4 regions of the Paenarthrobacter sp. NPDC089714 genome follow, and region 1 is predicted to be linked to each of the others. Evidence: riboswitches for the same ligand, from Rfam matches in the RefSeq annotation. Region 1 holds a riboswitch; each other region holds the start of a gene.

Region 1 (7,507 bases):
GGCCGGAGCCGACGTTCACACTGAAGAGTGCAGTGGTGGACCCGTTCCATCCACCGTGTACTGCCATTCCGTTGCCGACGTAGACGGCGATGTGTGCCATTCCACCGTAACCACCGTTGGCGTAGTACGCGAGGTCGCCCGGCTGGGCTTCGGCGGCGCTGACGGTGCGGCCCAAGGAGAGGTAGCCCGCCGGCCAATCGTGGAAGTTGATACCCACGGCCGCCAGCGAATTAGTGACCAACATGGTGCAGTCCTGGGTCACTCCCAGCTGGGCGTAGGCTGCAGCGGCGATGGCTGCCCCGAGGCCACTGGAAGCTGCAGGAACCTTGGCGGCCGCCGTTGCTGAGTTGTCGACTGCCAACGTGGCGGTCGCGCCGGTAGCCGTGGAGCCGGATGCGGCTTTCGCTGCGGGCTTCTCGACGACGGGAGCCGGAGCTTCCACCGTGGTCACAACCGGGCTCTCGTAGGAGATGGCCACGGTGGAGTCGGCAGCGATGGTGGACTGCGTGACTGCCTGGACATCAAGGGCTGTGGTGGCCGTGGATTCACGCTGGACGTTGGTATCGGCGGCGTTCGCAGCAACGCCACTGGTCAAGACCAGTCCTGAAGCGGCAGCGATAACGACTGCCTGGCGGCCGACGCCACCGGCGTTGTTGCTGACAGCCTTCGCGATCACGGCAAGGGAGCTGGTCTTGGGGGCCTCAGCTCGGTGCCGTGCAACCTTGTGTGCACTGGTCATTTTTAATCTCTTTTCGTTTCCGCACGCGGTTGGGGCACGCGCGGTTTGCGGGCAAGCCAGCACTTGGGGGGCATGCTGGCGTACCCCGAACGGGGTTTTAGCGGAGGGTGAAGAATGAAGACGTGCCGGTGGAAGCCACCGAGTGGAGCAAGGTTCCCTGGCTCGGGTTGAGAGCGCTGATCATCATGCCGTTGCCGACGTAGATGCCTACGTGTGCGCCGCCGTTCTGCATGACCAGGTCACCCGGCTGCGGCGTGCTGGTGGCCTTCATGGCAGTCCAGGCGTTGACGCGGGGAATGCTGATGCCGGCCTGGGCGTAGACCCACTGGGTGAAGCCGGAGCAGTCCCAGCCGTTGGGAGTGGTGCCGCCCCAAACGTAGGGGTGGCCGATGCCCGTGTAGGCGATCGCGGCGAGGCCGGAGGCTGCGGCGCTGGAGGCCGTTTCCTGGGCGTCGGAAGACTGTGCGGCGAGCGAGCCGGCGGCCTGGCTGCCAGTGGTCTGGTTACCAGCTGTCTGGGAGCGCTGGGTGGTCTGCGAAGCACGCTGGACCTTCGGGGCTTCCTTGGTGGCCACGACGGGGCTCTCGAAGGAAACAGTGGCCGTGGGCTCTGCAGTGACAACCTCGGTGGTGAGGAGCTGCTGCGTGCTCGTCTCGGCCTTGGAAACATCGGTGTCCGCTGCCTGGGCCGGAAGGCCGACGCTGAGGACGAGGCCGGAGGCTGCGGCAAGAACTGCGGCCTGGCGGCCAACGGTTCCGGCATTCGCTGAAACAGCCTTCGAAAGAGTGTTCAACGGGTGAACCGTCTCGGCGCGGTGGCGCGCAGGGGTAGTGCGTGATGACACGTAGGTAGCCTCTCCCAATGCCTGCGAGGTGAGCTGTCGGATTCGGATGGGAGTCATCCGGCCACGCGCTTCGAGAAGCTTTGTGACTTAACCCCAAGGCCTTCTCTCGAAGACCAAAAGTGGTTCCCCCGCCCCTGCCAGACGAATTTTGCGAACGGATCCTGAGTGGTGGCAGAGCTAGGCAATCCACTCAAGTGCATCGGCCCCCTAAAAAGCCGATGCGCTTTAGACGGTACAACAGTTGAAAGCGAATGTCACATTCAGGTCACGGGGTGTGTCGCGAATGCGAGAGACGACCATCGACTTTGCTTAGAGCCAGCCCATGGGGTCAACAACTTCGCCGTTGACCTGGACCTCGAAGTGCAGGTGGCAGCCCGTGGAGGCGCCCGTGGTGCCGCTCAGGGCTACAACGTCACCGCGGCTGACAGCCTGGCCAACCTTGACGTTGAAGGACGACAGGTGGTTGTACGTGGTTTCAAGGCCATTGCCGTGATCCACCACAACGCGGTTGCCTCCGCCATACTCGTGCCACCCGGCAAACGTGACCTTCCCGGCGGCGGCAGCGTGGACCTGGGTGCCGCACTGGGCAACGAAGTCCTGGCCGCGGTGGAAGTCGCCGGTGCCGCCGGTCAGCGGGCTGACGCGGTATCCGAACGGAGAAGCGGTTGTCAGCGTGTCCAGCGGACTTCCAAGGGTGCCCTTGGAGGAACTGGCCTGGATGCTGCCAACGGACTGGGCGCTGAGCAGCTGCTTGAGCTTGCCGTCGGGATCGGCCTTGGTGGCCACTGCCGCACGGCTGAAGTCGATTTTTGCCGAAGCTTCCGCGGAAACCTCAGGCTGGCTGCCGCCGGATACGGCAAGGGCAGCTTCTGTTTGGCCCGACTCGGAGGTGGCCATGACGGGGCTTGTGGCCGGCAGACCGACAGTGAGGGCGAGGCCTGTGGCGGCCAGGGCCACCCCGGCTTTCTGCCCTACGCCACTGGCTGCGGCGAAATCGGCAACCTGGCGCAACGGGCTCTTACGGCGGCGCACCTGACGCTGGGTGTCGCGCGGCCGGATCTCCGTTACGACGCGGGCTGGCCGCAGCTCAGCAGCGGGGCCGGACGCGCGTCGGCGGCCCCTGACGTTCTGCGATGTCAAACTCTGTTCCTCTCTAGAAAGCCTGCGAAGTTAGCTGTCGGATTCGGATCAGAGAGTGCAAAGACCCGGCCCGCACGCAGCGCATACGGCACACAGGTATCCCGGAGGAAATTGCGTAAGTAGGCACTGCTGCTGCGGACTTCACCCCAAGGCTGCTTCTTCAGGCAGCCGATGGTGGTTCCCCCGCCTCTGCCAGTAGTGGATAACACCCCTGATCTGCTGGCAGAGCTCGGCTCCAGATCAGGTAACGCTTTGGTATCGGCGCTAGTAGATAACTATAGGGGATTAAAGCCTTCGGTAATAAATTCGTTATCTTTCGCAGCGCCGCTTTCCGGGGTGGGCCTTTAGCACCTTTCGGCGGAAACTGCAGGTCACGCCGTTCTACCCGACTCTGGTAGTGAGATCAGACACTCCGGCCGGGACACAAGTGAGGCACCCATCCTTTTCGGGAGAGGTGCCTCGGAAGTCCTACGTTCAGCCAACCGCCACGAAGACGTGGGCTGCAACTTCGGGGGGCAGTTCCAGCGCGCCCTCGATGCCGGGGACGCGGACGGAGATGTACTCCCCTACCCGCGCCAACGAAACTGCCGCGCCCGGGCGGATCCCGCCTTCATCGAGTTGGGTCAGGAGTTCAGGCTCGACCTGGATGGGTTCGGCCAACCTGCTCACCACAACCCGTGAGTCCGTGGCGTAGCCGTCCATTGCCTGGATGAGGTTGACGTCGCCCTTGAGGGAGATCTGGCTGGCCCGTCCACCGAGTGCTTCCAAGCCCGGGATCGGGTTTCCGTACGGCGACTCGGTGGGGTGCTCAAGCAACTCGTACAGCCGGCGTTCAACCCGCTCACTCATCACGTGCTCCCAGCGGCAAGCCTCGTCATGCACATAGGCCCAGTCCAGGCCGATGACATCGGCCAGGAGGCGCTCGGCCAGGCGGTGCTTGCGCATCACTTCGGTGGCCCGCTTCCGGCCAACCTCGGTCAACTCCAGGTGGCGGTCATTGGACACGACCACCAGGCCGTCGCGCTCCATGCGGCCGATGGTCTGGGAAACAGTGGGACCGGAATGGCGCAGGCGCTCGGCAATGCGGGCCCGAAGAGCAACGATGTTCTCTTCCTCAAGCTCCAAAATGGTCCGAAGATACATCTCAGTGGTATCGATCAGATCCGTCATCCAGCTCAGCTCTCCTCGAACGCAGTTCTCGCGTAGTGTCCACCGTACCGCGTCCAGACGAGGCGGTCGGTCCCGCGGCGCCGCCCCATGACGCCTTCTCCAGCTTAGCTTATTTGGAATTACTCTGAATAATCCTCCTTCGCGTTCCTGCGCTCCCGGACTGCACCGTTCCACGTGGCGGACTATGACAACCGCAGGTTCCTGCCCGCGCGCCGTGTCAGGCAGAATTGGGGTGTCGAAGGAGCAGTTGATGCCACCTGCCACGACCCATCTTTGACCGATACCCATTGGAGCCACCCGTGAGCGACAACAGCATCACCATTCCCGCCGACCTGCTGCCCAAGGACGGACGCTTCGGCGCAGGACCGTCCAAGGTCCGCCCGGAGCAGGTCGAAGCCCTGTCCGCCGCGGCCACCACCCTTCTTGGCACGTCCCACCGCCAGGCACCGGTGAAGAACCTCGTGGGGTCCGTCCGCGAAGGCCTCAGCACTTTCTTCCGCGCCCCGGAGGGCTACGAGGTTGTCCTCGGCGTCGGCGGTTCCACGGCGTTCTGGGATGTCGCAGCGTTCGGCCTGGTGGAGAAGAAGGCCCAGCACCTCTCCTTCGGCGAGTTCGGTTCCAAGTTCGCGGCGGCCACCAACAAGGCTCCCTTCCTGGACGCTTCCTCCATCATCAAGTCCGAGCCGGGCACCCGTCCGTCGCCGCAGGCCGAGGCCGGGGTGGATGTCTACGCCTGGCCACAGAACGAGACGTCCACGGGCGTCTCAGCTCCGGTCAAGCGCGTTGACGGCGCAAACGAAGGCTCGCTGATCGTGGTGGACGCAACCTCTGCCGCCGGTGGCCTGGACGTGGACGTCGCGGAGTCCGACGTGTACTACTTCGCGCCGCAAAAGAATTTCGCTTCCGACGGCGGCCTGTGGCTGGGCCTCTTCTCCCCCGCCGCGCTGGAGCGCGCTGCCCGGGTGAAGGCCAGCGGCCGCTGGATCCCCGACTTCCTGGACCTCCAGACAGCGATCGACAACTCCATGCTGAACCAGACCTACAACACGCCGTCGTTGTCCACGCTGGTCACGCTGGACGCCCAGGTGCAGTGGCTCAACAGCAACGGTGGCCTGGATTTCGCCAGCAAGCGCACGGCGGACTCCGCCAGCCGCGTGTACTCCTGGGCCGAGGCCTCCGAGTACGCCACGCCCTTCGTGGCCAACGCCGAGGAACGCTCCAACGTCATCGCCACCATCGACTTCGATGATTCGATCGACGCAGCGGCCATCGCCAAGGTGCTGCGCGCCAACGGAGTGGTGGACACCGAGCCTTACCGGAAGCTTGGCCGCAACCAGCTCCGGATCGCCACGTTCGTGGCCATCGAACCGGATGACGTTTCGGCACTGCTCGCCAGCATCGACTACGTGGTTGGCGAACTGAAGAAGTAAACACCATCAGCGGCCGCACGGCCGGAACGCTAAAAGGCGCCTGCCGGGAAGGATTCTTCCCGGCAGGCGCCTTTTTGTGTCTTCAGTTATTGCTGGTCGTCCTGGCCGGAGTGGTCCGCGTCTTCGACGGCCTCTCCGGTCTCGTCCGAATCGTCATCCGCGTCGTCATCAACCTGGGCATCGTCTTCGCCCGCCTTGACCGTTTCCTCGGCGACGTCTTCCTCGGTCTCTTCAACCAACGGCTTCTCGTCCTCCGGGCGGACCCGTTTGGCCCACGGCACCCATTCCGGCGCAAGGATGGAGTCCTCGGACGGCAGGAGCCCCAGCTCGCTGACGGTGACGATTTTGGACCGCGAGTTACGGGTCACCACGGCGTACCACTGCCAGCCGCCGTAACCTGCCAGCTTCGATTCGAACAGGTGGGTCACCACCCGGTCGCCTTCCGATTTGGCTCCGAGGTGCGCACCTACTTCCCTACGGTTGGCAATGCCTTCCACGGCCTGGCGGGCGACATCGACGGCGGCAGCCAGGTAGGAGTCCGGCTTGCCGGTGCGCCATACAGGAACGCCGGCGCGCGGCTTCGGGGCTGCGGCCTTGGCTTCAGCGGGCTTCCGCCCGGGAACTTCCCTGGTGGCAGGGGCGTCCCCGTTTGCAGGAGCCTCGGCAACGGGGAGGGCAGGGGATTCCTGCGCGCCTTCCCCTGCCTCTATATCCCGTGCGGATTCCGATGTCATGGCGTTCCTAGGCTTCCAGCTCGTCGGCAACCTTGCGCAGCGCCATTCCGATCGCCTTGGCCTTGTTGCCTTCCGGATACTTTCCCGAGGACAACGTACCGGACAGATTGTCCAGGACGGTGACCAGGTCCTGGACCAGCGGTGCCAGGTCGCGGGCGTTCATGCGCTTGGCCTTTGCGATGGAGGGGGTCTTGTCCAGGACGCGCAGGCCCAGCGCCTGGGCACCGCGGCGGCCGTCGGCAACGCCGAACTCCACGCGCGTACCGGCCTTCAGCTCGGTGACCCCTGCAGGCAGGGACGTCTTGGGCAGGAAAACTTCCTGGCCGTCTTCGGCCGCGAGGAATCCGAAGCCCTTTTCCTTGTCATACCACTTGACCTTGCCGGTGGGCACGTAATCAACCTTCTTCGTTCTTGCGTGGGAACACGTCGGGCCGCCACCGCATCCACAGAGTCCTGCGGGATCGAGGGTGACAGCCCGCTCCGTGTGGGTCTGTTCCTTCAAGGTTATCCTGCCGGGCACCCTAATCATGCTTCGCACCGTCCCGCGTAGCGGCGACCGCGAGCAAACAGCTAGCGTTGAGGCATGACTTCCACGGGTTACCGCCGCCCCCTGACGATTGCCGCCGCGATCGTTGCCATCATTTCCCTGGCCGCCGTCGCGGCTGTCATGGCCATCGCCTTCAACGGCGGAATTGCACCCGTGTGGATCACGTCGACGGCGCTCTATGGGCTGCCCTTGGCCTTCATCCTGGCCGTTGTTCCCGTGGTGGACGCCGTCCGCCAGCGTCGCCGCCACTAGCTGACCTGCAGTTGCGGGTCCCGCTTTGCGTGGCAAAACACGAGCCAAGCGCGCAGAGCAGGCCCAGCAACGGTAAATTTGAAGTGATGTCCCTCATTCGCGCGCTCAGCAAGGAACTTGAAACGCGCAGCGACGCCTCGCTGCGGGCTCTGTTTGCCGCGCGACCGGACCTGATCTCGCCCATGGCCCCCGATTTCGCGGCCCTGGCGGCGCGGGCCAGCGCACGGGTCAGTGTGCAGCGGGCCTTGGAACGCCTCACCAAACCCGAGATGCAGGTCCTGGAAACACTGCATCTCTGTACCAACGCGGATACGGGCCACAGTGTTTCGGCGGCAGGACTGAAAAAGGCCATTGCCGGGTCCACCCTCTCAGCCCTGGAACCCATCCTCGCCAAGCTGCAGGAATTGGCTTTGATCCACCGGGCCGAGGCGCCACCGGCCACCCACCCTCCGGCAAGTTCGCGGCAGAAGTTCTACCTTCCCGTGGGCAGCCTGAAGGACGTCATCGGGATCTACCCCGCCGGGCTGGGGCGCAGCTACACGGAGTTGGTCCGGCTCCAACCCGCCTTCGCCCAACGGGTAGTCCAACTGGTGGGCGAACTCCACCACAGCGGACTCGGTATCCACCCGGCCAGCACCCCTATGGACGCAG
Region 2 (7,507 bases), on a different contig from region 1:
GAAACCGAGGAACACGCCGACAATGACCAGCCACCGCAGCTTGTTCTCCTGGATGGACCGGACCACGGCGTAGCCTCCGGCGGTCATGAGCAGCACCAACAAGGCGTCCGGGTTGTTGAATCGGAACATGAGCGTGGCCACGGGAGTGAGAGCCATGACGGCCGCGGCGAGCAGGCCCGAGTAGTGGGCTTCGCGAAGCTTGCCGGTGGCAGGTAGGGCTGCCCGGCGGACGGCGAGGTAAAGGATCCAGGCCGTGGCCACGCCCATCAGGGCCTGGGGAACCAGGATGCTCCACGAACTGAGTCCAAACAAACGAACGGACAGGCCGGTGATCCAGAGGGCTGCTGGCGGTTTATCCACCGTGATGGAGTTGGCGGCGTCCGAGGAACCAAAGAACCACGCGGCCCAGTCCTGGGAACCTGCCTGGGCCGCGGCGGAGTAGAACGCGTTGGCCCAGCCAGAGGCACCCAGCCCCCAGAGGTAGAGGATTGCGGTTCCCAGGAGGACGGCACCCAGCTCGAGACGGTTCCGAGGGACTCCCGTGGTCCTGGCGGCAGAGCCCTTGGCCCGGCGTGTTCCTCGCCTGCGGAATACCGAGCGACGGGTTGCGCTCGCCGGCGGGTTCTGCTGGAGGGCGTCCGTGCGTGGCTTGAAGTACGTTGTCACGGTCAGTTCACCAGCTTGTAGATCGTGGCGCTGCCCACGGTTTGTGCTTCATAGTTCGCTGCTACCCATGCGGCCACTTCGGAGTTGCCACCCCGGCCGCCACCACCCATGCCGCCGCCGGAGATGAAGTAGCTGATCTGGCCCTTGTCCACCATGTCCTGGAACTGGGCCAGGGTGGGATAGGGGTCGCCGCCGTTCCAGCCACCCAGGGCGATGACGCTGGTGTTCGTGGCGAGTTCCAGATCTGCGGCCTGGGTTGCTCCGGAGACGATCGCGGACCACTTGGTGGTGGTGGTTTTCAGGAGTGCAGTCAGTTCGGCGTTGGCTGTGCCGCCCCCGGCTCCGCCTGTGCCTCCGAAGCCCCCGGCTCCAGGGAAGCCGCCTGCGGCCGCATCCTGTGCACCGTTCGTTGCGTCGGGAACTGTTCCGTCGGGAAGCGTTGTGCCCGAGGGAGCTTCGCCAAGACCGGTAGCTCCGCCCAGCCCGTTTTGGGCGTTGCCGAAGTCACGGTTGCGGCCGTCTGCTCCGGTCCGCGCGCCGAAGCCGCCGCTGGCCGCACCGGCGGGTCCCGACGTCGGGATGGAGCCGGAGTGCGGGGTCGCCGCCGTGGCAACGGTCCAGGCACCGGTACCCAAACCACCGGCAAGCAGGGACACCACCACGACGGCGGCCGCGGGCAGGCGTCGGAGCGTGCCCTTGAGTGCCGAGGCGCCGAGGCGGTCCACCCGGAGCAGCAGGGCGACCGCCGCGACGACGCCGAGGACCACGACGACGATCCGGAGCCATGGCAGCCACGTGGCATCCCGTCCCAGCAGCACGGCCGACCAGAGGGAGCTGCCCAGCACCACGACGGCAAGGATGATCCGCGCTGCCCAAGAGTCGCGGCCACGCCACAGCTCAACGCAGCCAATGCCGATCAACGCCGCGATGGCCGGTGCCAGCGCAACGGCGTAGTAGGGGTGGACGATGCCGCTCATGTAACTGAAAATCCCAGCGGTGACGATCAGCCAACCGCCCCACATCAGCAAGGCTGCGCGGCTCCGCGAGGTGCGGATTTCGCGGCGCGTGAACCACAGCCCGGCCAACAGGAGGATGAGGGCCGCCGGGAGCAACCAGGAAACTTCGCCGCCAAAGCTGGTGCCGAACATGCGGCCCAAACCGGCCGAGCCACCGAATCCGGCATTGCCGCCCATGCCTCCACCGCCCCCGGGCATGCCGCCACCGGCGCCACCTTCGCCCGATCCAGTGATGCGGCCCAGGCCGTTGTAGCCAAACGTCAGTTCAAGGAAGCTGTTGCCCTCCGACCCCGCCATGTAGGGGCGCGCCGAGGCGGGGGTTAGTTGGAAGATCGCAATGTACGTCCCCGCAACCGCCACGATTCCCGCTGCCGCTGCAAGCAGGTGCAGGATCCTGTTGCGGAGCGTGGTGGGAGCTGCCCACAGGTACGCGAGCGCCAGTCCGGGCACAATCAGGAAGCCTTGGAGCATCTTGCTCAGGAAGGCCAACCCAACAACGGCACCCGCCGCGGCAAGCCACTTCCAGCCCGCCTTTTCGATGGCCCGCGTCGTCAGGTACGCGGCCAGCACCAGGCACAGCGTGAGCATGGCGTCCGGGTTGTTGAACCTGAACATCAGTGCCGCCACGGGGGTCAGAGCCAGCGCACCACCGGCGATGAGGCCCGCTGCGGGTCCGGCCACCCGCTTGACCGCCAGGTATAAAAGCCCGACGGCGGCCACTCCCATGAGTGCCTCCGGGACCAGCATGCTGGTGGGGGAGAAGCCGAAGATCCTGCCCACGAGCGCGGGAATCCAGAGGGAAGCCGGTGGCTTGTCCACGGTGATGGCGTTGCCGGCGTCGAGCGATCCGAAGAACAAGGCCGTCCAGTCCTTGGTGCCGGCCTGGATGGCGGCGGCGTAAAAGGAATTGCCGTAGCCCGTGGCCGCGAGGTTCCAGAGGTAGAGGAAGGCTGTCGCCACCAGGAGCCCGGCGGCGGAAGGACGGACCCAGCGAGCCTGCCGGCCGAAGGCGATGCGGTGCAAGCGCGAGTGCCGGTGGTCCGTGGGCACGGGGTTGCCGGCTTCGGTTTCGATTGCGCTGCTTGGCTGGAGGGCGGTGATCATTTCGCCGCCACCTCGTTGGTCTGGGCGGAGGCTGCCGTCTGAACTGCTTCAGCGGCCGGGACGGCGGCCGCGGCGGGTTCCGCGGGCGTCGCAGCTTGGGCCGGTTTCCGGAAGACCCACAGCCGGAACAGCAGGAACCGTGCAACCGTGGCGGTGAGGTTCGCGCCAACTACCGTCGCCACTTCAACCCAGCGGTCCGGCGTCGTGGTTCCATGCACCAGCGCGAGCGCGGTGGAAGTGAGTGCCAGCCCGATGCCGAAGACTATCAACCCTTCAAAGTGGTGCCGCGCGTGGTTGCCGCCTTGGATGCCGAATGTGAACCGGCGGTTGGCGGCCGTGTTGGCCACGGCTGTGATGATGAGGGCCAGGAAGTTGGCGAGCTGCGGATCCATGAAGCCTCGGCAGAACAGGAAGATCAGCAGGTAGGCCACTGTTGAGGCCGCGCCGATGAAGCCGAAGCGGACCAGCTGCCCGAAGAGGCTGGTGCGTGGGGTCGATTCGGAGGTCCGCGACGACGCCGGGAGCGGACCGCGGGCCAAGGCTGCGCGCAGTTCGGGGACAGGGATGCGGCCCGTGACCAGGTCGCGCGTCAAGCGCGCCATGCCGCGGAGGTCGGCCAAAGCGGTCCGTACGACGTCGACACTCGAGTTGGGATCGTCGGTCCAGTCCACGGGGACTTCGTGGACGCGGAGGCCGCAGCGCTCGGCGAGGACCAGAAGTTCCGTGTCGAAGAACCAGGCGTTGTCCAGCGTGTGGGGGAGGATCCGGTGGGCGACGTCGGCACGGATGGCCTTGAAGCCGCATTGCGCGTCGGAGAACCGTGCACCCATGAGGGTGTGGAGGAGGACGTTGTAGCTGCGGGAAACGAATTCGCGCTTGGGTCCGCGCACTACCCGCGAGTTGCGGGATAGCCGTGTCCCGATGGCCAGGTCCGAATGCCCGGAGATCAGGGGAGCCAGCAGCGGTGCAAGGGCAGCGAGGTCGGTGGAGAGATCGACGTCCATGTAGGCCAGCACGGGGGAAGGCGACGCGAGCCAGACCTGGCGGAGGGCGTTGCCTCGGCCCTTTTCCTCGAACCGCATCACCGCGATCTCGGGAAGTTCGCGGGCCAGCCGCTCCGCAATTTTAAGGGTGTTGTCCGTGCTCGCGTTGTCCGCCACCGTGATGCGGAACGTGTGCGGAAAGGTGTCCACGAGGTGGCCGTGCAGCCGGCGCAGGCATTCCTCAAGGTCCGTTTCCTCGTTGTGGACGGGGATGGTGACGTCCAGGACGGGGACTGCGGTCCGGGTGTCCACGGGAGAGCGCCGCGGCTGCCGAACGGGCAAGGCAGGAGCGGCGAAGTGCCCCGCATGGGCGGGGTTCGGCAGCGCACTGGTGGCGGGATCTATGAGCGTCATGCATCCAGAGTGGGGCTGCCGATTGTGAGGGCTTTAGGCGGAAGCTGTGACGGGACTGTGTAACTGTGGCGGGGTCTGGACATGCGAAAGCCGCCCCCGTTCCCGCCGTTCGCACCAGTTGGGGTTGGTGCGGATGGCGGGGCCGGGAGCGGCTGTTCGGAACCCTTTTGGCTTAGTACCAGTTGTTGGCCAAGTGGAAGGCGAGGGCTGCCGACGGCGAACCGTAGCGCTCCTTGATGTAGTTCAGGCCCCACTTGATCTGGGTCTGGTAGTTGGTCTGCCAGTCGGCGCCAGCAGTAGCCATCTTGGAAGCCGGGAGCGACTGGACAATGCCGTACGCGCCGCTGGAAGCGTTCGTTGCGGTGGTCTTCCAGTTGGATTCCTTTTCCCACAGCGTGTTCAGGGCGGTCATTTCCCCTGGACCCCAGCCGTAGTTGGCCAGGATGCTGGCGGCGTAGGCCTTGGCGGCTGCGGGATCGTCGATTGCCTTGGGGGCAGCGGCGGCGGCTGCAGCTGCTGCTGCCGCCTTGTCAGCGGCGGCCTTTGCTGCGGCGTCGGCGGCGGCCTTCTCGGCGGCGGCCTGTGCAGCGGCAGCCTGATCGGCTGCGGCCTTCTCTGCGGCAGCCTTGTCTGCAGCTGCCTTGTCGGCGGCGGCCTTCTCGGCTGCAGCCTTTGCGGCCGCTGCCTGGTCCGCTGCGGCCTTGGCCGAAGCTGCACGATCCGCAGCAGCCTTTTCCGCAGCTGCGTCTGAGGCAGCGTTGGCCTTCGGGTCAGACTGTACGGCGGCCTGGGTCTGCGCTGCCTGGCTCAGTTCCGGCAGGTTGAACGCGGCGTTGGCGGCCTGTCCCAGCGAAGCGACGCCGAGTGCGGCGGCAACGACACCTGCTACGACCGACATGCGGTGGCCGGCCTTGCCCTGGCGTGCGGCGTTCTTCAGAACGGCCTGCGACTTGGTCAGGGGAGCATCGTTTTCGTCGCGGTGACGCGCGGAATGGCGCGTCTGATCCTTGAATTCAGACATGTGTGATTACCTCTCAGCGCCTGCGGAGTTAGCTGTCGGGTTCGGATGAGGTCATCCGGCCGCGCGCGTAGCTGCGGCTTCACCCCAAGGGCCGGCGCAATGCCTGGCCCGGAGACTCTGGGTCCCCCGTCTCTGCCTCGATGAGAACGGAACTCCGGGAAGTGGCAGAGCTCGGCGCATCCCGGGTGTGGGCCTCTTGGGGCGACCCACCCTTTCGACGGTACAGGAGGATTTTGCTTAAGTCACATTTAGGTAACAGAGATCACGACGCCGGTGCGTCGCCTTGCCGGTTTCGTTACACCTGTTCGCTTGTCACTGAGGGGAGGCGCAAGGCGAACTCCGTGCGCCCCGGTTTTGAGGTGACTTCGACGCTGCCACCGTGTGCTCCGACGATCGATTCGACAATCGACAGGCCCAGGCCCGACGTGCCCTCCGATCCCGAACGTGCCGCGTCAGCCCGGGCAAAGCGGGAGAAGATGCGGCCTTGGAAATCCGCGGGAATACCGGGCCCGTTGTCTGTCACGGTGACCACTGCACTCCCGTCCGCGCTCAGCATGACGCCGGTGACCACAGTGGTGCCCGGATCGGTGTGCTTGCGGGCGTTGGACAGCAGGTTGGCCAGCACCTGATGAAGTTGCGTGCCGTCTCCGCGGACCGTAATGGGCTCATCCGGAAGCTTGAGCTGCCACACGTGGTCCGGGGCCATGACTTTCTCGTCAGTCACGGTTTCAATGACCAACTGTGTCAGGTCCACGTCCGTGACCTTCAAAGGCTGCCCTTCATCCAATCGGGCCAGGAGCAGCAAATCCTCCACCAGGGTGCTCATCCGCTCCGATTGGCTCTGGACGCGCGCCAGCGACTTGCGGCCATCCTCGGTGAAATTCTCAGTCATCCGCAGCATCTCGGTGTAACCCCGGATGGCTGTAAGGGGCGTGCGGAGCTCGTGCGAGGCGTCGGCAACGAATTGCCGGACTTTGGTTTCACTTTCCTGCCTGGCTTCGAGGGCGCTGGCCACGTTGTTCAGCATTTGGTTGAGGGCGTAGCCCACGCTGCCTACCTCTGTTCCGGGGTGGGAAGCCGACGGGGGTACGCGCACCGCGAGGGCCACCTCGCCGGCGTCGAGGGGCAGGCGGGAAACCTTGGTGGCCACTTCGGACAGTTGCTCCAGTGGCCGCATGGTCCGCCGGATAATGACGGTTCCGGCCAGCCCAATCAGTACCAAGCCACCGAGCGATACGAACACCATGGTCCAGACGAGGGACGCTTCGGTGGTCTGCTTGTCGGCGAGCGGCAAGCCCGTCACGATCACGTCACCGTAGGTCACCTTGACCGCCACCAGCCGGTAGTCGCCGTTGGAGAGCGATCGGTCCACGGGGCGGTTGTCCAAAGGGAGGTCCAGGAGGATCTGTTTGTCTTCGGCGGAGAGCGTTGCCCGGTTTCCTGAAGCGTCAATGAGCCCGGCGCTGCTGACGGTCGATCCGCTGATCCGCGCATTCAGGGTGCCGGCGCCCTGCCCGCGGGCTTCGAGCGGGTCCGGCCGGCCGTTCGGGTAGCTGGAGGGTGGCCTGCCGAAGTCGGTTGCGCGGCTGGACGCCTGCTCCAATTGCCGGTCCAGTTGCCGGTTGAACACCATGTCCATGGACGCATAGCTCACCACTCCCACCGCCCCGCAGATGGCAACGAGCAGCGCCATGGCTACGAGCACCAGGCGGGTCCGCAAATGCCAGGTGGATGGGTCCAGCCAGCTCCGCTGCGTCTTCCGGGCGACCCCTGAGAGTGTGGTCAAGGTTCAGTCCGCGGGCTTGATGACGTAGCCTGCGCCACGCACGGTGTGGATCATGGGCGGGTGGTTGGCCTCGATTTTCTTGCGCAGGTAGGAGATGTAGAGCTCCACGATGTTCGCCTGCCCGCCGAAGTCGTAGTCCCACACGCGGTCGAGGATCTGGGCCTTGCTGACCACGCGTTTGGGGTTCTCCATGAGGTAGCGCAGGAGCTCGAACTGGGTTGCCGTGAGGGCGATGTCCTCGCCGGCCCGGGTTACTTCGCGGGTGTCCACGTTCAGGGTCAGGTCGCCCACTACGAGTTCTGCGGTGTCCATGGCGGCAACACCTGAGCGCTGTACCAAACGGTGAAGGCGCAGCAGGACTTCCTCCATACTGAACGGCTTCGTCACGTAGTCGTCGCCGCCCGCGGCCAGGCCAACGATGCGGTCCTGTACTGCATCCTTCGCGGTGAGGAAGAGAGCGGGGACTTCCGGGGCGAACGCGCGGATCCGGTTCAGGACCTCAACTCCGTCGAATCCG
Region 3 (7,507 bases), on a different contig from region 1:
CGTTCCCCGCAACCTCGGACACCCGCACTACCTCGGTGGGAACACTCGCGATCAACCGCTTCCTCCGGCCCGTCGCCTACCAGAACCTGCCTCAGGAACTCCTCCCGGAGTCCCTGAAGGACACCAACCCTTGGCACCTGAACCGTCGCATTGACGGGGAAGTAGTTCCGGCCCAAGAGAAAGCGGAGGTTGGCGCATGAGCACGCAGCCCATCATTGCCCGGGTAGAGGTTGTGCCCGTCGCCGGGTACGACAGCATGCTGATGAACCTCAGCGGCGCTCACGGACCGTTCTTTACCCGCAACGTCGTGATCATCACAGACTCCGAAGGCCGCAGCGGCTTGGGCGAAGTGCCCGGCGGAGAGAAGATCAAGTCCACCATCGAGGAAGCCGGGACGCTGATCAACGGTAGGCCCGTGGCCCGCTACCGTTCGCTCCTGCGCGAAGTTGCAGCCGAATTCGCGGATCGGGATAGCGGCGGACGTGGCCTCCAGACCTTCGACCTCCGCACCACCGTCCACGCCGTAACGGCCATCGAATCGGCACTCCTGGATCTCCACGGCCAGTTCCTTGGCGTACCCGTTGCCGAGCTGCTCGGAGACGGCCAGCAGCGGAGCTCCGTGCCGATGCTTGGCTACCTGTTCTTCATCGGTGACCACCAGCGGACTGACCTTCCCTACCTTGTGGAAGAAGCACCCGCAGACCGCTGGGAAGAACTGCGCCGCCAGGAAGCCATGACTCCGGAAGCCGTCGTTGCGCTCGCGGAAGCTGCGCAGGAACGGTACGGGTTCAGTGACTTCAAGCTCAAGGGCGGCGTGCTGTCCGGCGACGAGGAAGTGGACGTCGTCACGGCACTCGCCAAGCGCTTCCCCGATGCCCGCGTCACGCTGGACCCCAACGGCGGCTGGCTCCTTGAGGAAGCGATCCGCCTGGGCAAGCGCATGCAGGGTGTCGTGGCGTACGCCGAGGACCCATGTGGTGCCGAAGGCCGCTTCTCCGGCCGCGAAGTCATGGCCGAATTCCGCCGTGCCACGGGGCTCAAGACGGCCACGAACATGATCGCCACGGACTGGCGCGAGATGTCGCACGCGATCCGGAGCAACGCCGTCGATATTCCCTTGGCGGACCCGCACTTCTGGACCCTGCACGGCTCTGTCCGGGTAGCGCAGCTTTGCCACGAGTTCGGCCTCACTTGGGGTTCGCACTCCAACAACCACTTCGATATCTCCCTGGCCATGTTCACCCATACCGGCGCCGCGGCACCAGGCGAGATCACGGCCTTGGACACGCACTGGATCTGGCAGGACGGCCAGGGCCTCACCAAGGAGCCGCTGCAGATCAAGGACGGTGCCATTGAGGTACCGAACAAGCCGGGCCTGGGTATCGAACTGGACCGCGACGCACTGGACAAGGCCCACCAGCTCTACCTTGCCCATGGCCTGGACGCCCGGGATGACTCCATCGGAATGCAGTACTACATCGATGGCTGGCAGTTCGATCCGAAGCGGCCCTGCCTGGTTCGCTAAAGGCCGGTAAGCAGGCACACATTTCCGCACGGCCGTTTCCTTCGCAACAGGGAGCGGCCGTGCGGACACCACTTTAATGAAAGGAGCAGGGTGGGCGGCGTCGTCTCCGGCATCCTCATTGTGTCCGTGGTGATTGCCGTGGGCTATCTTGCCGCACGCGTCAAGGTGCTGTCCCCGGAGGTGCAGGGCGCGCTGACCCGGACCGCCTTCTACATCACCAACCCAGCGCTGCTCTTCACCGTGGTTGCCGGCAGCGACATCCGGGCGGCCCTCAGCGTCGACGCCCCGCTCGCCCTGCTCTCCGCTGCTGCGGTAGGAATTCTCTATTGCCTGCTCAGCTTCCTGTTCTTTCGCCGCCCGGCAGCGGAGACAGCAGTTGGTGCAATGGCCAGCAGCTACGCCAACGCCAACAACATAGGCATCTCCGTGTCCCTTTATGCCGTGGGCACGGCCCAGCACGTTGCACCAGTGCTGCTGGTCCAACTTCTGGTGCTTGCCCCGTTCTACGTCACCGTCCTGGGTCTGGCTGCCGGCGAGAAAATCGTCTGGAAACGGGTGGTGCTCCAACCGGTCACGAATCCCATGATCATTGCTTCCGGACTCGGCGTGGTGGTGGCCCTTACCGGTTGGCAGGCTCCGGACGTGGTGCAGAAGCCCATAGAGATGCTGGCTGGCGCCGCAGTGCCCATGGTCCTGCTGGCCTTCGGCATGTCGCTGGCCGGAAAGGCGCCGTTGCAGAAGGGTGATGGCCGCATTGAGACTGTGGTGGCCACGCTCCTGAAGGTCGCCGGAATGCCCGTCATCGTCTGGGCGTTGGGTAGGTTCCTCTTCGGCCTTGAGGGACAACACCTGTTGGCCAGCGTCATCATGGCTGCCCTGCCCACGGCACAAAACGTCTTTCTCTTCGCCTCTCCGTATGGCCGCGGGACGGTCGTGGCCCGCGATGTCATTCTTTGCACCACGGTCCTTTGTGTGGGCGCCCTGGTAGTGGTGGCAGCCTTGTTGGGCTGAAGGCATTTTGATGCCTTGAAGGTATCTATTGATGCATTTTCTGTGTTGGACGCGCATCGCGACCCCGTCCTAAAGTTGACGTAGGTCATATGACAGGCACCACAAGTCGCCTTGCCCCAGCCGATCCCAGGCCCTCCCCAACGGCCATGGATCGCGAAAAGCTTTACCTAGTCAAAGAGGATTTATCCCATGCAATCTGTTGACGCCGCCGTCACGGATGTAGCCCACGCAACCAAGAAGTTCTTCAAGCGTGTGCTGCCCATCATGCTGGTCATGCTCGTCTGCAACCAGCTCAACCGTTCAAACATCGGCTACGCCCAGGAACACCTGCATACGGATGTCGGAATCGGCGCAGCGGCCTATGGCTTCGGTGCCGGCCTGTTCTTCATCGCCTACGCCATCTTCGAGCTCCCCAGCAACGTGCTGATGGAGAAATACGGCGCCAAGATCTGGCTGACGCGCATCATGATCAGCTGGGGCATCGTCTCCTTCCTCATGGCCTTTGTTCAGAACGAAATGATGTTCTACGTGCTGCGCTTCCTTCTTGGCGCGGCCGAGGCGGGATTCTTCCCCGCCGTGATCTTCTACTTCGCCCGCTGGGTCCCCGCCGGCCAGCGAGGCAAGGCTACGGCTGTCTTCATCGCCGGGTCCTCAGTTGCCGCGGCATTGTCCGGTCCTATCGCGGGCATGCTCCTGAGCCTCAACGACGTCCTGGGAATTCGCGGCTGGCAGTGGCTCTTCGGCTTCGAAGGCATGGTTTCCGTCATTGTTGGCTGCATTGTCTACTTCCTGCTCGACGCCCGCATCCAAGACGCCAAATGGCTCACCGCCGCGGAGAAGACGGCACTCGCCCAGGCCATCGCCGACGAAGATGCCCAGCACACCAAGACCAGCAAGGGGAAAGTCAATCGCTGGAAGATGCTGCTGAACCCGCAGATCCTCCTCCTGTGCGGCATTTACTTTGCCGTCCAGTTGTCCATCTACGCCAACACGTTCTGGCTGCCCACCATCGTCAAGCAGATCCCGGGCACCACTGACCTCAGCGTGGGATTCCTGTCCGCGATTCCGTGGGTGTGCGCCGTCTTCGCCATGTACTTTGCCGCGAAGCTGCAGGACAAAGCCAGGTCCAAGCGGCCCCTGCTGGTGGTCGCCCTGCTGATTGCCGCCGTCGGGACCTTTGCCGCCGCGGTGGCGACGCCCGTTCTTGCGCTGGTGTTCCTGGCCATCGCGGCCATGGGCTTCAAGAGTGCATCGCCGCTGTTCTGGACCATTCCGCAGTCAGGCCTCCACCCGGCCGTGCTGGCTCCGGCCATCGCGATCATCAACTCACTCGGCAACCTTGGCGGTTTCGTGGCACCGTTTGGCTTCGGCGTTATCAAGGAGCAGACCGGCAGTGTGATCCCCGGACTCTACGCCCTGGCCGCCGCGTCGCTCCTGGCCGCGGGGCTGGTCTACTTCCTGCGGGAGCGGAAGAAGGACACGGACGCCCCGGCGGAGAACGGCAATGCCCGATCGGCAGACAAACTCCACACCGCCTGACTCTCCCTGGACACAACAAATGAGGCAGCCACCCGCGCGGGTGGCTGCCTCATTTGTTGATGCCGATGCTACGCGCGCCGCAAGCGCTGGCAGCTCCAGCGGCCCATCCGGCGACGGAAGGCAGCCGTCCGGCTGCTGCTGCAATAGCGGCCGTGCCAGCCGATGTGCGTGGTGGTCCGAGGCATGCGCGTGCTCATTTCAGCGCCTCCTTTGCAAGGTCCAGCAAGCCGTCCACATTCAGGGTGGGCTCACTGGTTGCCGGGGCGCTGCTTGCTTTTGGGCTGTTGCTCGGCCTCGGCTTCGACGTCTCGGTGGGGGTGGGCGTCGGCGTCGGGGTGACCGTCGGAGTAGTGGTGGGGGTCGGCGTTGGTGCCGTGACGGTGTCCGACGGCGGAGCGGGCTGGCTCGGGACCGGCGAGGTTACGCCGGGCACCGGGACAACAGCCGAAGGTGCAGCCGACGGTACCCACTGTGGGGCTGCCAGCGAAACCTGGGGAGCAGCCGCGGACGACGCCGGCGCGGCGGCAGGTGCCTCGGCTGCGGGTTGTGCCGGGTCGGCTGAGGGCTGCCCGGCTTCCGCTGTGGCGGCCGCGGACGTTGAGGATGCCGTGGTGTAGGAGGGCGTGGGTCCAGGGGAGGCCTTGGTGGCTGCCCGGCCGCTGTCATCTGTGCCCTTGGAACCGCTGGCTTCCTGGGACTGGTTGTCCTGCCCGAAGATCGGCAGATCCAGGGCCTGGCTGACCGTGCCAACCGTGAGGACCAGGCCTAGGGCTCCGGCGACTACTGCCATGCGCTGGCCCATTGTCTTCACCGAAGCGGCCTTGGTCAGGACGGCATGCGGTTCCCGGGTGAAGGACGATGCCCCGAACGAACCGAAGGCCGACTTGCTTGCCGTGACCGACTTGCCGGTGCCAGCCGACGAGGCCGCGCCGGCTGATGTGGCCCTGTCCGGGAAGGTGGTTGCCCGGCGCGGCTGTGAGTCGTCAGCTGCACTGGCTGCAGCAGCCTGCCGGCTCGCCAAGCCCGCGGAGGCCGTTGCGGCAGCGGCAATCTGCGCCGCAGTCTTCGGCTGAGTACTGGGTGCAGGCTGGGCTTGGGAAGTGCCGATCACCGGCGCCGCTACCGTCGGAATGGCCGCCGTCGCGGGTTCGGGCTCGCCGGGCTGCACGACGGGGATAGCGGCCGTCGCGGGAGCGGCCTGCACCGCCGGAATAGCCGTCGTTGCGGGAGCAGCTTCGGCTTCAGAAGCAGGCTCGGCAGCCTGTACCACCGGAATGGCGGCCGTCGCAGGAGCAGCTTCCTCGTCGGAGGCAGGCTCGGCCGGCTTTACCACGGGGATCGCAGACGTCGGCGGCCCGGGTGTGGTCGACGCGGTCCGCGGAGCATCGTCCGCGATCGTGCTTGGTTCCTGGGCTGAGGCAGGAGCCGCAGCATCGTCGGAGGCGGGAGCTTCCGGCGCAATGACAGCCTGGGCGGCCGCCTCGCGCTCGGCCGCGCGTCGCTCCGCGCGCGTCATGGGCGCGGTGGGCGCAGGCGGGGTGGGATTGACAGCAGTGGCGGGTGCCGCCGTCGTGCTTTCAACGCTGGTGGGGGACTGTCCGCTGGGTTGGGCCCGACGGCGTCCGGATGGCTTGGTGCGCTCGATGGCCTCCTGGGCACGGCGCGGCTGATCCATGGTTGGGGACATGGGTGATTGCCTCTCAACGCCTGCGAGGTTAGCTGTCGGGTTCGGACGAGGCCGTCCGGCCGCACGTGGCGGCTTCACCCCAAGGGCCTGCGGAATTCAGGCCCGGGAACTCTGGGTCCCCCGTCTCTGCCGCGGATCTGGCGGATTCCGGGATGCGGCAGAGCTCGGCGTCAGCCCGGAAGCGGCCCAGCGGAGATCAGGGTCGCCCTTCGACCGTACAGGAGCAGGGAAGTAAAGTCACATTAATGTAACGGACGGAACGTCCAAGGTTTCGAGGTGGCCTTATCGCCTACCCTTGGGCGCTGGAGCCGGAGACGGCAATTCATGCTGGACCTTTTGTATCTGGTGCGCCTGGTGGGTTTCGGGACGGTAGATCTCGTCCACGATGCCGAGGACGCCTGCCAGGGCCGCGCGTTTCACCGGGCGCTTAGTGCCCCTGCGCCGCGTCCAGATCCAAAGGAGCGCAACGAGAGCGGGTCCGCAGAGAACGGCAGCCAACACGGCCAACAAATCCATGGATCAACACTAGCTTTGAGCATGTACTGGCCGGTAGACATGATCTATGGACCTGCCTGTGATGCCGCCCGTTTCGCCCATGCTCGCCAAGTCCGTGCCCACCATCCCCGATGTGGGGCACTACGAACCCAAGTGGGATGGCTTCCGGACCATCGTTTTCAAGGATGGGGACGAGATCGTCCTCGGCAGCCGCAACGAGAAGCCCATGACCCGCTACTTCCCCGAACTCGTGGACGCGCTCCAGAAGAACCTTCCGGAGAAATGCGTGATCGATGGTGAGATTATCCTCATTTCCGGCAACCGTCTGGACTTCGATGGCCTGCAGCAGCGCATCCACCCCGCCGACAGCCGCGTCCGGATGCTCGCAGAGAAGACGCCGTCCTCGTTGGTAGCGTTCGACCTGCTCGCCCTGGGGGATGACGACCTGACGGGACAGCCCTTCGCCGAGCGCAGGGCCGCACTGGAAGAGGCGCTCGCCGACGCCGAACCGCCCGTGTACGTCACGCCCGCGGTCACCGACCTTGATCGTGCCAAGGAATGGTTCGTGCAACTTGAGGGAGCAGGGCTCGACGGCGTGCTGTCCAAACCGCTCGACGGCACCTACCAGCCGAACAAGCGGGTGATGTTCAAGACGAAGCATGAACGGACGGCAGACTGCGTGGTGGCCGGATTCCGCTGGCACAAAACGGCGAAGGTTGTGGGGTCCATGTTGCTGGGGCTCTATGACGACTCGGGCCGCCTGCACCATGTGGGCGTCGTGGCGTCGTTCCCCATGGCCAAGCGGGAAGCCCTGGTGGCGGAGTTAGAGCCGTACCAGGTGGAGTTCGCCGAGCATCCGTGGGGCGAATGGGCCAACCAGGAGTCCGCCGGGGGATCCAGGATGCCCGGTGGCCAAAGCCGGTGGAGTGCCGGTAAGGACTTCTCCTTTGTGCCGCTGCGCCCCGAACTCGTGATCGAGGTGGCGTACGACTACATGGAGGGCGACCGTTTCAGGCACACCACCCAATTCCGTCGGTGGCGGCCGGACCGGACCCCTGACAGCTGCACCTACTCGCAGCTGGAAGAACCCGCAGACTACGATCTGGGCGAGATCCTGCGGCTGAAATAACGCCAATCGCCGCCAAGCCGCTGTCTCGACGTTGCCCAATAAAGGAACAGCTGCCTGGCGACTGATGTGGGAGCGGTTACTCCTGGTGGCCTTGGTCGCCGCTCATGCTGCCTTCTCCGGG
Region 4 (7,507 bases), on a different contig from region 1:
TCGAGCAGTCCCGCAATGGCGCGTCCTGCCCGCTCCTGGCCTGCTTCCAGGGCGTCGCCCTCGACCACAACGTCGCCGGCGTCGAAAACGTCGCGGTCCAGGTGGAAGGCCAAAGGACCCAGCGCGGCACGGATCGCGGCCGGAGCTGCGGCGGCACCCACGCGCCCTTTGTTGCGCTTCACGCCGGCGTCGCTGCAGAAACCAAGCACGACGGCGGGGCGCGAGGCGGCTGCGGCGGCCTCCGGAGCATGGGGAGCCACGGCCTGCCACCACCGGCGGTGTTCGTCGCCGTCGCCGTCGAAGCGTCCGGTCCACGGCCTGGGGGTGGTGTCTACGGTGAAGGCGCTGGTTTCCATGCTTAAAGCACACCGGACCCGGACTGCCAAAGCCAGCAGTTCCGCGTCCGGAGTGTCTGAAATACCGGAATGCCTATTTCACGCCCAGCAGTTCCTCAACGGTGCCAATGCCGAAGAACAGCAGGAACGCCGCTGCAACAGCCCACATGAGCGGGTGCACTTCGCGGGCGCGGCCCTGGAAGGTACGGATCAGGACGTAGGAGATGAAGCCCGCCCCGAGGCCGTTGGCGATCGAGTACGTGAACGGCATGAGGGCGATGGTCAAGAACGCCGGGATGCCCACGCCCCAGTCCTGCCAGTCGATCTTGCCCACCTGGGACACCATCATGAAGCCCACCACCACCAGCGCGGGGGCGACGGCTTCGAACGGAACCAGGTTGATGAGCGGCGTGAAGAACATGGCCACCAGGAACAGCGCACCGGTCACGATGGACGCCAGGCCGGTCCGCGCACCTTCGCCGATGCCGGCTCCGGACTCGACGAAGATCTGGTTGGACGAGACGGACGCGCCGCCACCAACAATCGCGCCGAGGGCGTCCACCTGGAGCACGCGGTCCACGTTGGGGATGTTGCCATGCTTGTCCACGGTTCCCGCCTCGTTGGCCAGGCCCACCATGGTGCCCATGGCGTCGAAGAAGATGCTGAGCAGGATCACGAAGGCCAGCAGGGCAGCGGCGATGAAGCCTAGATGTTCAAAAGCGCCGAAAGGGTTCGCCTTGCCGATCAGGGACAGGTCCGGAGCGCCCCATTCCGAGAGCGTCGGTGCCACGAGGGACCAGCCGCGCGGGTTGACGTTCTTGCCGTCGAAGCTCGGGCCGATGTGCAGGGTGAATTCCAAAATCGCCGCCAGCGCGGTGGATACGACGATGCCGATCAGGATCGCGCCGCGGACCTTGCGGACCACCAAGGCGATGGTCAGGATCAGGCCGACGGCGAACACCAGTGTTGGCCAGCCCATGAGCTTGCCGTCCACGCCGAGTCCCAGGGGAACCGTGGTTCCGGCGGCGTCGGGGATGCGCCGGACGAAACCGGCGTTGACCAGGCCGATCAGGGCAATGAACAGGCCGATGCCCACCACGATCGCGGTCTTAAGGGCTTCCGGGACAGCTTTGAACACAGCGGTGCGGAAGCCCGTGAGGACCAGGATCAACATGGTGAGGCCGGACAAGACCACGAGGCCCATCATGTCCGGCCACGTCAGCCCCGGGTGTGAAGCGACGGTGACGGCAACGAAGGCGTTCACTCCCAGGCCCGTGGCCACGGCGAACGGGTGCTTGGCCCAGGCTCCCATGAGGATGGTCAGGATGCCCGCAACGAACGCGGTGGTGGCTGCAACTGCCGTGAAGCCCAGGGAGGCTCCGCTGGAGTCGGCTCCGGAGAGGATCAGGGGGTTCAGGACCACGATGTAGCTCATGGCAAAGAAGGTCGCGAACCCGCCCCGGATTTCCCGTGAGTACGTGGAACCACGTTCGGAAATCTTGAAGTAGCGGTCTATGGCAGAACCTTGTTTAAGCATGAAGGTCTCCGGGGATCGGGTGAGTGTGCTCTCAAATCCTATGCCCGCGGCTACGGGGCGCCCGGACGATTCGCCTAGTCTGTAAGGAAGCCAACATTAGGAGAAACCGCCCCATGCGTACCATCCGCCCGCTTCTGGCCGCCGTCGTTGCCGCCCTTGCCTTCGCCTCGGCGGTACTTTTCGGTGCCGCCCCCGCGTCCGCGCACGACGTCGCCGAGTCCACCACTCCGGCCAACGGAGCCACCGTGGCGGCAGTCCCGGCGTCGGTCTCCATCACCTTCAACAACCGTCCGCTGGCCATCGGTTCCGGGGTGACGGTCACCGCGGGCGGCGAAAACTGGGCTGACGGCGCCGTCGAAATCATCGACAACCAGGCAGTCCAAAAGTTGCGCCCGGGAGCGCCGGCCGGCGAGTACACGGTGGTGTGGCGCGTGGTCAGCTCCGATTCGCACCCCATTGAGGGCACCTTCAAGTTCACGGCCACCACGGGAAGCACGACGGCGGCAGACGGCTCCGCGGGCGCCTCGCCGTCCGCTTCGGCCTCGGGAGCGGTGGTTCCGAGCGCAGGAACGGCAGCTCCGGGGACCGGCTCCGGCGAGTCGGCTCCGGCCGCCTCCCAGCCCTTCCCGTGGAGCATTGTGGGCCTCGCCGTGGTGGCAGTCGGCCTGGTGGTTTTCCTGGCTGTTACAGCCCGCAGGAAGTTGGCCGCTTCCAACGAGGCCGAGGGCGATAATTCCGCGGAATGACGCGGTTTTCTACATACCTGCGAAAATCTCGAAAGGGTTACCGCGACACGCGCAAAGCCAACTCCTCGTTACTCAAATGTGACTTTGGCGTGATCATCCGTTACGGTAGTACCTGTGCCCGATCCCTATTTGGGGCACTTCCGGCCTGATTGCCTAGCTCTGCCGCAGTCCGGAATCCGTTCGCAGACAAACCTACGGCAGAGACGGGGAACCCATTTTAGGCCGCCATTGAGCGCGCCTTGGGGTGAAGTCACGAAGCTTCCGCTGAACAGCGGGGGATAGTGACCGGGTGACTCCCATCCGAATCCGACAGCTAACCTCGCAGGCATCGGGAGAGGCTTTTTCATGTCTTCACGCATTCTTCGCGGCCGTCGTAAGGCGGACATCGCACGTCCCAATCCGTTCATCTCCATCTCCAAGGCCGTTGCCAGCAACGCTTCGGGCGCTGGCCGCCAGGCAGCCGTTATTGCTGCGGCTTCCGGCCTTGTCCTGACCGGCTCCATTGCCGCCCACGCTGCCGAGACCCCCGCACAGGCCCCGGTCCAGCGTGACTCCAGCCCGGCGACGGTTGCCGAAACCGTTGCGGAGACCCCCAACAAGGTGGTCACCGCAGCTGCAACTGCCACCATCAACTTCGAGCGCCCCGCGGTTTCCTCCGTGGCAGCTCCCGTGATCGAGAAGCCGGCCCCCGTGGCTGCGGCTCCGGCCAAGAAGGCAACCACTGCGGCTGCCACCACGGCCAAGGCTACCGTTGCAGCTACCGCGGCTGCTCCCGCCGCCGCGGCTCCTGCAGCAGCAGCACCTGCCGGGAGTGTCAACGCAGCCATGGTTGCTTCGGCTTACGCCCAGATCGGCATCATGCAGGACTGCACCGCCATGGTGGAGCGCGCACTCGGCTCGGCAGGCATCCCCGTGGGTGACCTCGCTCCGATGCAGTTCCTGAACTACGGCAAGGTAGTCAGCGATCCCCAGCCCGGCGACATGATTGTCCAGTCCGGCCACGTTGCTATCTACATCGGCAACGGCCAGGCCATCAGTGGCGGCATCAACGGCAACCAGACCGGCATCCACCCGATCAGCTGGCTGACCGCAACCGGCCCCATCACGTACGTACGCGCTGGCGCCTAAGCTTCACGCTTAAACACCAAGGCCGGCACCTGGGAGAGATTGCTCTCCGGGTGCCGGCCTTTGGTTGTTAAGGGCTAGCTGGGGACTCAAGGTCCCGGCACGTCGCTGCTCGCTGCGGCGGGGGCAGGACTGGTCAGACTGCCGAGGTACTGGCCTTGCCGGGTTTTCAGGCGATCGCGATGCCCGGTCCTGCCGGGAGCGCCACCTTCGACGAGATGGCCTGTCCCACTGCCTTTGCCTGGCGGAGCACTTCCTTGGGCGTAGGGGTGATGAGCTCTCCGACGCCAACAAGGTGCATCCCCACCGCCCGCATGGCTGCCACGAGGTTCTGCCCGATCGCGATGCCCAGTTCGGCCAACATCCGGCGCAACTGGCTTTGGGCGCAACGCGTCACAACGATGTGGTCCGCCAGGAGGATGCCGCTGGCCGTGTGTACGGCCCATTGTCGAGGTGCCGGCTCGAACGGGGCGAGGCCCGCCGTTGCCAGGCCGGGGACGCCGATGCCGGGAGTCGAAAGGTCCGCCACGCTCCGCTCGCCGAGTTGCAGGCCCTGGCTGGCTCCCAGGAAGTCCAGGCGCACCGCCTTGGTGGTGCTCCGCACGTCGAGCTGATGGCTGGCTGCGTAGTTCCGCAAGTGCCGGAGGATTTGGTTGCGTTCCAGCATGGCCGCGGGGTCGGCAGCATCGCAGCGCTGCAGCATTCCCGTGTGGACGGAGGGACCGGATGTGGACAGGGATCCAAACCCGTCCACCACAATTGAGCCAACGCCGTAGCGGCTGAGCTCGCTGGCCACGGCCAGGCCGGAAAGCCCGGCTCCAATCACCACGGTGGTGGTGCGCTCTGTGCCGGAATCAGGCGTGAGTGACACTGCTTGGTTCCTCCTTGACGTGTGTGCCCGAAGGCATCGCGTTGTTTCGCGTCCAAGCTCCCCCAGCGTCCGCAAACAAATGGCCGGGTGTGTCCTGGAACACGCTTGCCGGCCATTCGGTGACTCGAACACTACAGAACTTTTGGGGCCGTGGATAGCCTCAATGGCAGCGTGTTTTTACTTGTTCATCCAGAGTCCGGCAACCACACCTGAAACCGAGCCCGGACCGTTATGCGGCGGGCGAAAAGTCGCCTTGATTCGGCCTTGGCAACCGAGAATAGTGGGCAGTGGAAGGGGATGCCCTGAACTTCTCCTTCCCCGGATATTCGCACCAGGCCGGGCGTGTCACCTTGCGGGTGAAACCTCTGGCAGAATGACCGGAACAAAAGCAGCAGGTGGAGAGGCGGGCCCCATGGACCAGCACGGCAGTCACGTTGAAGAACCCCGGAGCGGCGACGGAGAAGCCGTTGCACCCGGTGGAATCGTCGTCGGAGTAGACGGCTCGGAACACGGTCAATGCGCTTTGGTGTGGGCGGCCCGCGAGGCTGAACGCCGCCAACTTCCCCTGCATATCGTCACGGCCTATTCAGTGCCGATTTTCGCGGCCTCCGGCCTGGACGGCGGTTACGCCACCGTGGACGATTCCGTCATCCGCGAGGGTGCGGAAGCAATCGTCAAACAGGCCATGGACAAGGTGGCCGGCTATGACCTGGACGTGGATGCCTCCGTGGAGAATGGAGATGCCGCCGGGGTGTTGCTGGACCTTTCAACCGAGGCCGCATTGCTGGTCTTCGGAAGCCGGGGCCGGGGAGGTTTCGTTGGGCGGCTCCTGGGTTCGGTGAGCAGCGCGCTCCCGGCCCACGCAAAATGCCCCACGGTTACGGTGCCGTTGTACTGCGCCGATCGCCTCGGGGAGAACACCGAGGACCGCCACATCAAGGCCGAGCACGCCAAGGCCGGTCCGCGCACGGTGGAGAACGTCGTAGTGGTAGGCGTCGATGGTTCCGAGCAGGCCCGCATCGCAGTTTTGGAAGCTGCCGAGCAGGCAGAACGAATGGGAGCCAAGCTCCGGGTCATTTGTGCCGTCCCGCAATACAGCGGCTCCCTCGCCTGGGTTCCCGCGCCGCTGGACAGGGATGCACTGTTCGCGGACATCAAGGTGCAACTGGACGCAGGCGTCGCCTGGCTGCGCAGCCACTTCCCCAAACTGACCGTGGAAACCGAACTGACCGACGGCTCACCCGTGGATGTCCTGGTGGAAGCAAGCAGGGGCGTTGAGCTTGTGGTGCTGGGTACCCGGGGCCGCGGCGGTTTTGCCGGGATGCTCCTTGGCTCTACGTCCGACGGCGTCCTTCACCACGCCAAGGGTCCGGTGCTGGTGGTCCCGGACCGGGAGGACCCGCGGCTTGCCGACCGGGCCAACTTCGGTCCCATGCTCGGGGCTGCATAAGGTAACGGCGCCGGTCGATGGACGGCCAGGTTCCCGGCGCACGGGAAAAGGAACCGCAGGCAAGGGCACAAGAGCCGCCGCAGGATGCTGGCGGCTCCGCGTTCATCCTGCCGCTGGAGGAGATCCGGGCAGGCATGCTGGCGGATGTTGGCGGTAAGGCCGCCAACCTCGGTGAACTGTCGGCGGCCGGGCTGCCGGTGCCTCCGGGCTTCTGCCTGACGACGGCGGCCTACCGCCATTCGCTGGCGTCTGCCGGAATGGAAGGGGTCTTCGCGGCGATGGAGGCCGAGGTTTCCGGCGCGGACCCGACGGGCGCCCACGCCACGGGTGGCCCGGAACCTGCCGCCTCGGGCGGTGCCCCGACGGGCGCGACGCCGGTGCGCGACGGCTCCCCGACCGGCCCGGAACCTGCCGCTTCGGGCGGTGCCCCGACGGGCGCGACGCCGGTGCGCGACGGCTCCCCGACCGGCCCGGACCCTGCCCGCCTCAACTCCCTTGCGGCCCGTGCCCGGTCCTTGGTCCTCGAGGCAGGGATTCCGCCGGAAGTCGCCAAGGAGGTACAGGCCGCGTATGTGGCCTTGGGAACCGACGTTCCGGTCGCTGTCCGGTCCTCGGCAACTGCGGAGGATCTCGCCTTCGCAAGCTTCGCGGGCCAGCAGGACACGTTCCTGAACGTCGTGGGCGTGGATTCCGTCCTGGACGCCGTCAGTAAATGCTGGGCTTCCCTCTGGACGGACCGGGCCGTCAGCTACCGGTCCACCAACGGCATCGACCATTCCACGGTGTCCTTGGCCGTGGTGGTCCAGGAGATGGTCCAGTCAGCCACCGCCGGGGTGATGTTTACCGCGAATCCGGTGACCGGCCGCCGTCGGGAAGCCGTGATCGACGCCAGTCCCGGACTCGGCGAGGCTGTGGTGTCCGGGGCTGTGAACCCGGACCAATACGTGGTGGACATGCAGGGCGGCCGTATCCTGAAACGCGCACTCGGTGACAGGCACGTGGAAATCCGCTCCGTGGCCGGCGGCGGCACGGAACGGGTGGAACAGGGCGTCTCCGAGGTACCTCCGGAGCCCTGCCTCAGCGATGTCCAGATCAAGGAGTTGGCGGCGCTCGGCCAGCGGGTCGAAGAGCACTACGACGCTCCGCAGGACACCGAGTGGGCCATCGACCAGGAGGGAAAGCTCTGGCTCACCCAGGCACGTCCCATCACCACCCTGTATCCGCAAACCACGCGGAAGCCGGACATTCCCGGAGAACACGCCTTCCTCAACTTCAGCCTGGCCCAAGGACTCACCCGTCCGTTGACACCCATGGGACTGGCCGGGATCCGCCTCATCGCCTCCTGTGTGGCGGGCAAAGCACGCTTCGCCGTGACTCATCCGCGTTCCGGGCCGTCGCCGTATTACGAAGCAGGGCAGCGGATCTTCTTTGATGTCACGTCCG

What was found. A riboswitch is a leader RNA that binds a small molecule or an ion and turns the genes downstream of it on or off. The one in region 1 is predicted to bind cyclic di-AMP.
Region 2: another riboswitch for cyclic di-AMP. It lies ahead of ACIPY3_RS16465 (hypothetical protein); the one in region 1 lies ahead of ACIPY3_RS11540 (M23 family metallopeptidase).
Region 3: another riboswitch for cyclic di-AMP. It lies ahead of ACIPY3_RS10125 (hypothetical protein); the one in region 1 lies ahead of ACIPY3_RS11540 (M23 family metallopeptidase).
Region 4: another riboswitch for cyclic di-AMP. It lies ahead of ACIPY3_RS15755 (NlpC/P60 family protein); the one in region 1 lies ahead of ACIPY3_RS11540 (M23 family metallopeptidase).

What each region holds. Positions count from the first base shown of each region.
Region 1 is NZ_JBIVGX010000005.1:143,780-151,286, reverse strand. Features, by position in the region: gene ACIPY3_RS11550 (NlpC/P60 family protein) at 1-739, opposite strand, end outside; gene ACIPY3_RS11545 (C40 family peptidase) at 837-1,583, opposite strand; cyclic di-AMP (ydaO/yuaA leader) riboswitch at 1,588-1,746, opposite strand; gene ACIPY3_RS11540 (M23 family metallopeptidase) at 1,893-2,723, opposite strand; cyclic di-AMP (ydaO/yuaA leader) riboswitch at 2,728-2,968, opposite strand; gene ACIPY3_RS11535 (metal-dependent transcriptional regulator) at 3,198-3,893, opposite strand; gene serC (phosphoserine transaminase) at 4,193-5,323, shown strand; gene ACIPY3_RS11525 (DUF3027 domain-containing protein) at 5,410-6,057, opposite strand; gene ACIPY3_RS11520 (cold-shock protein) at 6,065-6,448, opposite strand; gene ACIPY3_RS11515 (hypothetical protein) at 6,641-6,856, shown strand; gene ACIPY3_RS11510 (helicase-associated domain-containing protein) at 6,943-7,507, shown strand, end outside.
Region 2 is NZ_JBIVGX010000010.1:28,512-36,018, forward strand. Features, by position in the region: gene ACIPY3_RS16450 (ArnT family glycosyltransferase) at 1-666, opposite strand, end outside; gene ACIPY3_RS16455 (ArnT family glycosyltransferase) at 669-2,786, opposite strand; gene ACIPY3_RS16460 (glycosyltransferase) at 2,783-4,183, opposite strand; gene ACIPY3_RS16465 (hypothetical protein) at 4,356-5,204, opposite strand; cyclic di-AMP (ydaO/yuaA leader) riboswitch at 5,208-5,391, opposite strand; gene ACIPY3_RS16470 (ATP-binding protein) at 5,500-6,990, opposite strand; gene ACIPY3_RS16475 (response regulator transcription factor) at 6,994-7,507, opposite strand, start outside.
Region 3 is NZ_JBIVGX010000004.1:281,724-289,230, forward strand. Features, by position in the region: gene ACIPY3_RS10100 (aldehyde dehydrogenase (NADP(+))) at 1-200, shown strand, start outside; gene ACIPY3_RS10105 (enolase C-terminal domain-like protein) at 197-1,525, shown strand; gene ACIPY3_RS10110 (AEC family transporter) at 1,616-2,536, shown strand; gene ACIPY3_RS10115 (MFS transporter) at 2,726-4,075, shown strand; gene ACIPY3_RS10120 (hypothetical protein) at 4,144-4,272, opposite strand; gene ACIPY3_RS10125 (hypothetical protein) at 4,269-5,762, opposite strand; cyclic di-AMP (ydaO/yuaA leader) riboswitch at 5,766-5,915, opposite strand; gene ACIPY3_RS10130 (hypothetical protein) at 6,045-6,278, opposite strand; gene ACIPY3_RS10135 (ATP-dependent DNA ligase) at 6,325-7,386, shown strand; gene ACIPY3_RS10140 (DUF6480 family protein) at 7,463-7,507, opposite strand, start outside.
Region 4 is NZ_JBIVGX010000009.1:75,035-82,541, reverse strand. Features, by position in the region: gene hutG (formimidoylglutamase) at 1-356, opposite strand, end outside; gene ACIPY3_RS15765 (NCS2 family permease) at 430-1,872, opposite strand; gene ACIPY3_RS15760 (copper resistance protein CopC) at 1,986-2,618, shown strand; cyclic di-AMP (ydaO/yuaA leader) riboswitch at 2,769-2,960, shown strand; gene ACIPY3_RS15755 (NlpC/P60 family protein) at 2,964-3,746, shown strand; gene ACIPY3_RS15750 (FAD-binding protein) at 3,913-4,614, opposite strand; gene ACIPY3_RS15745 (universal stress protein) at 5,027-6,064, shown strand; gene ACIPY3_RS15740 (PEP/pyruvate-binding domain-containing protein) at 6,082-7,507, shown strand, end outside.